2 regions of the Streptomyces sp. NPDC005141 genome follow, and region 1 is predicted to be linked to the other one. Evidence: predicted binding sites of a transcription regulator. Region 1 holds the regulator's gene; the other holds the start of a gene.

Region 1 (3,412 bases):
TTCACCCTCCCCGTCACAACCCAGGACGGAATACGGGTCCATCTGGACGACGTGCGCAAGGTCGACCTCTGGAAGAACGTCTCGGCCACCCGGTCGAAAACGGTCAACCTCACTATTCCGCCCGGAAAGCACACTCTTCGCGTCGATTTCGTTAATTGGACGGGCAAGGCAAATGTCACCTTCGCCTACAAAACCGTCACTTCCGCCACCACTGACAAGATCAAGCCACTTGTGCCCACGGGTTCTTCGGCGACCTACGACACCGTCACGGGCAAGGCCAAGGTCTCCTGGTCGCCGAACAAGGAGATGGACCTCGCGGGCTACCGCGTCCTGCGCCGCCTCAAGGGCAGCACCGCCTGGACGCGGCTGACCACGACGACCGCCACCTCGTACACCGACGCGGCCCTCCCGGTGACCGGCGAGACCTACTACTACGAGGTCCGCGCCTACGACAAGGCCGGCAACGAGTCCACGGGGACGACGGACCGCCCGGTGACCACCGCCGACCGGACGGCACCCGCGCGCGTCACCGGCCTGTCGGCACAGGGCACCACCGCGGGCAACATCCTGACGTGGTCGCCCTCTTCGGCGGACGTCGACCACTACGAGGTGTGGGCCGCACCGCTCGGGCAGAGCGACCCCGACGGACCCGAGCTCGTCCTCGGGACGTCGTACACGGACCGGATCGCCGAGGTGGGGACCGACTACAGGTACACCGTCCACGCCGTCGACGGCTCCTGGAACGTCTCCCCCGTCTCCGAGGGCGTGACGGTCATGCGCCCCGAGGAGTCCACGGCGCCCGCGCCGTCCGCGCTCCGGGGCACGCCCGCCGACGCCTCCACCCAGGTCACCTGGACCCCGGCGAAGGACCCCGACACGATGGTCACCGGATTCCACGTCTACCGCCGTACGTCCGCCCAGGGCGCGTGGACCCTGGTGGGCAGCGCCGGGGCGACGGCCACCTCCTACGCCGACACCTCCGCCCCGCGGGGCACCGCGTCCTACTACGTCGCCTCGGTCGACAACGGGGGAGCCGAGTCGGTGCCCTCCACGCAGGCCGCCGTCGACCGTCTGACGCCCGCCACCGCCACCGGGCCCGCCGCGCCGCGGCTGACCGTGGTCTCCGAGGGAGGAACCCGCTTCCCCATCACCGTCGGCGTACGGCCCGGGGCGGGTGACGAGGGACGGCTGCTGAAGGGGTACTCCTGGGAGGTCTCCGGAGCCTGCGGCTCCAGCGGCACCCGGTTCACGGACTCGGACAGCGTCGCCTGGACCCCGCAGTACACGGGTCCCTGCACGGTCTCCGTGCGCGCCGTGGACGTGTACGGCCGGGCGGGCGAGCGGAAGTCCTCGGTCGAGGTCATGGTCAACCGCTAGGACCTGACGGCACACGAGAGGGCCCGGAGGTCGATGACCTCCGGGCCCTTCAGGTGTTCGGGTCCTACTCGGACGACCGCTTGGGACGCCACACCACCAGCGCGCTGGTCTGCTGGACCTCCTGGTACGGGACCAGGTCACGGCGGTACGAGGCGTGCACGGCGGCCTCGCGCTGCTGCATGGCGGCCGCGGCACCGTCGAGGGCCGACTCCAGCTCCGCGACGCGGGACTGGAGCGCGGCCACCTGGTTCTCCAGCTCGATGATGCGCTTGATGCCGGCCAGGTTGATGCCCTCGTCCTGCGACAACTGCTGGACGGCGCGCAGCAGTTCGATGTCACGGGCCGAGTAACGGCGGCCCCGCCCGGCCGTGCGGTCGGGAGAGACCAGGCCGAGCCGGTCGTACTGACGCAGGGTCTGCGGGTGCAGTCCGGAGAGCTGGGCCGCCACCGAGATGACGTAGACCGGTGTCTCCTCGGTCAGTTCGTACGGGTTGCGCCGACGACCGGTCGTATCCATGGCTCCGTCATGCTCCCTTCGCGGCCTGGAACAGCTCCGCCCGCGGATCCTCATCCGCGGTCGCCTCGCGATACGCCTCCAGAGCGTCACGAGCCTTGCCCGACACGTCCTGGGGGACCGCCACTTCGACGGTGACGAGGAGATCGCCCCGGGTGCCGTCCTTGCGGACCGCGCCCCTTCCCCGGGCGCGCATGGTGCGTCCGTTGGGCGTGCCCGGCGGCAGCTTCAGGGTCACCGCGGGTCCGCCCAGCGTCGGCACCTTCACCTCGCCGCCGAGCGCCGCCTCCGTGAAGGTGACGGGCACGGTGACGGAGAGGTTGTCGCCCTTGCGGCCGAAGACCGGGTGGGCGTCCACATGGACGGTGACGTACAGATCGCCGGACGGGCCGCCCCGTTCACCGGGCGCTCCCTTGCCGCGCAGCCGGATCCGCTGCCCGTCGGTGACCCCCGCCGGGATGCGGACCTGCATCGTGCGGGACGACTTGGCGCGGCCGCTGCCGGTGCACTCCATGCAGGGGTGCTCGGCGATCAGGCCGCGGCCCTTGCAGTCCGGGCAGGGGTCCGTCAGCGAGAACCCGCCACCGGAGCCCCGCGCCACCTGGCCGGTGCCGACACAGGTCGGGCACACGCGCGGTGTGCCGTTCTTGTCGCCGGTGCCGGAGCAGGCCTTGCACGGCTGCTGCGAGGTCATGCGCAGCGGAACGGTCGCGCCGTCCACCGCCTCCGTGAAGGACAGCGTGACCTCGGTGTCGATGTCCTGGCCGCGCCGGGGCTGCGTACGCGTCCCCGTGGTGGCGCCGCCGCGGTTGAACAGGCCCCCGAAGACGTCACCGATGCCGCCGCCGAAGCCGCCTGCTCCTCCCGCTCCCTGGCCCTGGGCGCCGCCTCCGAAGAGGTCGCCCAGGTCGAAGTTGAAGTTGCCGCCGCCCGCGCCGGGACCCGGCCGGAATCCACCGTTGCCGAAGAGGGCGCGTGCCTCGTCGTACTCCTTGCGCTTCTTGGGGTCGCCGAGCACGTCGTTCGCCTCGGAGATCTCCTTGAAGCGCTCCTCGGCCTTGGTGTTGCCCTTGTTGGCGTCCGGGTGGAACTCGCGGGCGAGCTTCCGGTACGCCTTCTTGATCTCGGCCTCGGTGGCGTCCTTGGGGACGCCGAGGACCTTGTAGAAGTCCTTCTCGATGAAGTCCTTGGTGCTCATCCCCGACGTCCCTCCTTCCTCATCCGGTCAAGCTCAGCCCTCGTCCGGGCCACCGCTCTCCTTGTCCTCGACCGCCTCGGCCGACTCCTCGGCCTTGACCGTCTGCGCCCCGGGCTGCGGTTCGGCGACGGCCACCCGCGCGGGGCGGATGGTGCGCTCGCCGAAGCGATACCCCGGCTGCAGAATCGCCACGCACGTCGTCTCGGTGACGTCCGGCGCGTACGAGTGCATCAGGGCCTCGTGGATCGTCGGGTCGAAGGGCTCGCCCTCCTTGCCGAACTGCTGGAGGCCCATCTTCGCCGCGACGGTCTCGAGAGACTCGG
Region 2 (3,412 bases), on a different contig from region 1:
TCGTACGAGATCCAGGCCGTGCCCGTACGGGAACACCGGATCCCGCGTGTCGTCGGGCACGTCGGGGCGCGACGCCCGCACCGCCGCCATCGAGCGCGGCAGTTCGAAGGGCAGCCGCCCCTCTGCCGTCGCCCGCCCGAAGGCGCGTCGAGGAGCGCTGCGTCGCTCGCGCCGAGTCGGCGATCAGGGCGGCGGCCCGTTCGGTGATCTCGGGGAGGACGGCGGGCCGTTCGAGGTTGACGCACACCAGTGTGGGCACCGCGTCCAGCAGCCGCAGGACGTCCTTCAATTCGTCCTCGGGGAAGGCGAGCGAGCCGGCGTGGAAGAAGGACTCGAAGAGCCCGGGACGCCGCTCGTACGGAGTCGCCAGGCGCAGCACGGAGAGGTCCGCGTCGAGGGGATCGGCGACGACCTGCCCGTCCGCCCGCCGTCCGCTCCGAGACGCCCCGCACGTACAGCTTCGGGCGGTCCTTCGGCGAGCAGCCCCGAGGGCTTCGACATGGTGGGCCCCTTCCGCGCCTACGCGGACCGGCTGCTGCGGTCGATCACGGTGGCGGGCCGGGGCCTTACAGCGGATGCCTGACCCCCGAGGTCCCTTCCTGCGGAGCCGCTCCTCGAGGAGTTGCTGTGCGTCGGCCGGTACGGGCGCCGGTCATGGACAGCGACCCGGGGGGCGCGAACGGTGGGGTGCGACGGAAGGAGCGCCGCACCGTGGACCGGAGCGCCACCGGGCCAACCGGCGCGTCCACCGGCCGAGCGGACGCCCGCGCCAGCCGAGCGGACGCCCGCGCCAGCCGAGCGGACGCCCGCGCCAGCCGAGCGGACGCCCGCGCCAGCCGAGCGGACGCCCGCGCCAGCCGAGCGGACGCCCGCGCCAGCCGAGCCGACACTGCACCGGCCGAGCCGACACTGCACCGGCCGAGCCGACACTGCACCGGCCGAGCCGACACTGCACCGGCCGAGCCGACACCTGCACCGGGCCGGAGTCGGGCGCGCCTCTCCCAGGCCTGGGAGGTTCCCCGTGATCCTGCCGGGAGCGGCCGGACTACGGCTCCTCGTGCCGGTTCCCGACGTGGTGACCGCTCAGCAGGGGAGCCTCCACCCGCCACCCCAGTGACTCGTACAGGGCCCGCCCCTCCGGCGTTCCCGCCAGGACTCCGGTCTCGGCGCCCTGGTCCGCGGCGGCCCGGGTGAGGGTTCGCATGACGAGGCGGCCGAGCCCCCGCCGCCGGTGCTCCACCGACGTCTCTATCTGGTCGACGACCGCCGTCCTGCCGGTGGGAGCGATCTGGCCGCGGGCCGCCCAGGAGCCGTCCGATGCCGTGACCAGGGCGCGAGTGACGCCCCCGAGGGTCCAGGTGCGCAGCCGGTAGCCGACGGGCAGGGAACGCTCCGGCGCGGCGCTCCCGGCATCGGTCAGGGGCGCGGACATCAGGTAGCCGGGCTCGGGGTCGATCCACCAGCCCGTGCCGAGCCAGGGCCGGACGACCGAAGGCTCGGCGAAGACCTTGAGCCAGACTCCGGCCGCGGTCACCGCGTCCGCGACCTTGCGGACCGCGGCCTCCTCGACGTGGTCGTTCGCCGCCCCGAGGACATGGCGCGTGACGTGCCCCTTCTGCCCCACGTCGATCGTGTACCCCCATCCCTCGACGACGGGCGGCGCCGCCCCGCGCGAGACGACCCACCCGTCCACCCAGGCCCGCACGATCCTGTCCACCGCTGCCCCCTGCGCTCGCTTCCGGTTCATGTAATGGTCATTTTGCCATTTGAGCCATTACTCATCCGGTGATGATGCCAGGGTGGGCCGACGTCGCGCCACCCTTCGAAGGGCACTCCGATGGCGGCTTCCCGCTCGATCGGCCCCCGGCCCCGTGGACCGGTGATGACCAGCGGTGATGCGTGCGGGGTGACAGTCGATCGGAAGTGATCGCTCAGAGCGAACAGCCGCCGGGGAACATTGGGGAGCCGCCGTGCATTGAGTCGGCATAGCTCAACTTGACTGCCGAAGGGGAGATCATGGCTTCGACGTCCGCATCACTCACTCTGCCCGTGCTGCCGCTCGACGACGAGGTCGTGCTGCCCGGAATGGTGGTTCCGCTGGATCTGAACGACACCGATGTGCGTGCCGCGGTGGAGGCCGCCCAGGCCGCCGCCCGTTCAACGCCCGGCAAGCCTCAGGTACTCCTGGTGCCACGCATCGACGGGACCTACGCGAGCACCGGAGTGCTCGGCACCGTCGAGCAGGTCGGCCGGCTGGCCGACGGCGACCCGGGCGCGCTGATTCGCGGGCGCGGGCGCGTGAAGGTGGGCGCGGGGACCACCGGTCCCGGTGCCGCGCTCTGGGTCGAGGGCACCCGTGTCGAGGAGACCGTGCCCGACCCGATGCCCGGCCGGGTGGCCGACCTGGTGAAGGAGTACAAGGCCCTGGCCACCAGCTGGCTGCGCAAGCGCGCGGCCTGGCAGGTCGTGGACAGGGTGCAGCAGATCGACGATGTTTCCGCCCTTGCCGACAATTCCGGTTACTCACCGTTCCTGACCGTCCAGCAGAAGGTCGAGCTGCTGGAGACCGCCGATCCGGTGGCCCGGCTGAAGCTCGCCACCGAGCAGCTCCGCGAGCACCTCGCCGAGCAGGATGTCGCCGAGTCCATCGCCAAGGACGTCCAGGAGGGCGTCGACAAGCAGCAGCGCGAGTTCCTGCTGCGGCGCCAGCTGGAAGCCGTACGCAAGGAACTGCGTGACCTCAGGGGCGAGGACGGCGAGGAGGAGTCCGACGACTACCGCGCCCGCGTCGAGGCCGCCGATCTTCCGGAGAACGTCCGCGAGGCCGCCCTCAAGGAGGTCGAGAAGCTGGAGCGGTCCAGCGACCAGTCGCCCGAGGGCAGCTGGATCAGGACCTGGCTCGACACCGTCCTGGAGCTGCCGTGGACCGAGCGGACCGAGGACGCGTACGACATCCAGGGCGCCCAGTCCGTGCTCGACGCCGAGCACGCCGGCCTGGAGGACGTGAAGGAGCGCATCACCGAGTACCTCGCCGTGCGCAAGCGGCGCTCCGAGCGCGGTCTCGGAGTCGTCGGCGGCCGGCGCGGCGGTGCCGTGCTCGCGCTCGTCGGTCCGCCCGGCGTCGGCAAGACCTCGCTCGGCGAGTCCGTCGCGCACGCCATGGGCCGAAAGTTCGTCCGCGTCGCCCTCGGCGGCGTGCGGGACGAGGCCGAGATCCGCGGACACCGCCGTACGTACGTCGGCGCGCTGCCCGGCCGGATCGTCCGCGCCATCAAGGAGGCCGGGTCGATGAACCCGGTGGTCCTGCTCGACGAGATCGACAAGGTCGGCTCCGACTTCCGGGGCGACCCGGCGGCGGCGCTGCTCGAAGTCCTCGACCCGGCACAGAACCACACCTTCCGCGACCACTACC

The links. The regulator HspR, encoded in region 1, represses chaperone genes until heat shock. The targets are predictions, from matches to a motif close to TTGAGNNNNNNNNNCTCAA.
Region 2: the regulator HspR is predicted to act here: its motif matches at 1,976-1,994, upstream of lon (endopeptidase La).

Annotation. Positions count from the first base shown of each region.
Region 1 covers NZ_JBSFYW010000012.1:43,656-47,067, reverse strand. Annotated here, with positions in the region: gene ACWD68_RS12210 (fibronectin type III domain-containing protein) at 1-1,377, shown strand, start outside; gene ACWD68_RS12205 (heat shock protein transcriptional repressor HspR) at 1,442-1,894, opposite strand; gene dnaJ (molecular chaperone DnaJ) at 1,902-3,089, opposite strand; gene grpE (nucleotide exchange factor GrpE) at 3,123-3,412, opposite strand, start outside.
Region 2 covers NZ_JBSFYW010000005.1:82,002-85,413, forward strand. Annotated here, with positions in the region: gene ACWD68_RS05780 (hypothetical protein) at 1-379, opposite strand, end outside; gene ACWD68_RS05785 (GNAT family N-acetyltransferase) at 1,046-1,747, opposite strand; gene lon (endopeptidase La) at 2,017-3,412, shown strand, end outside.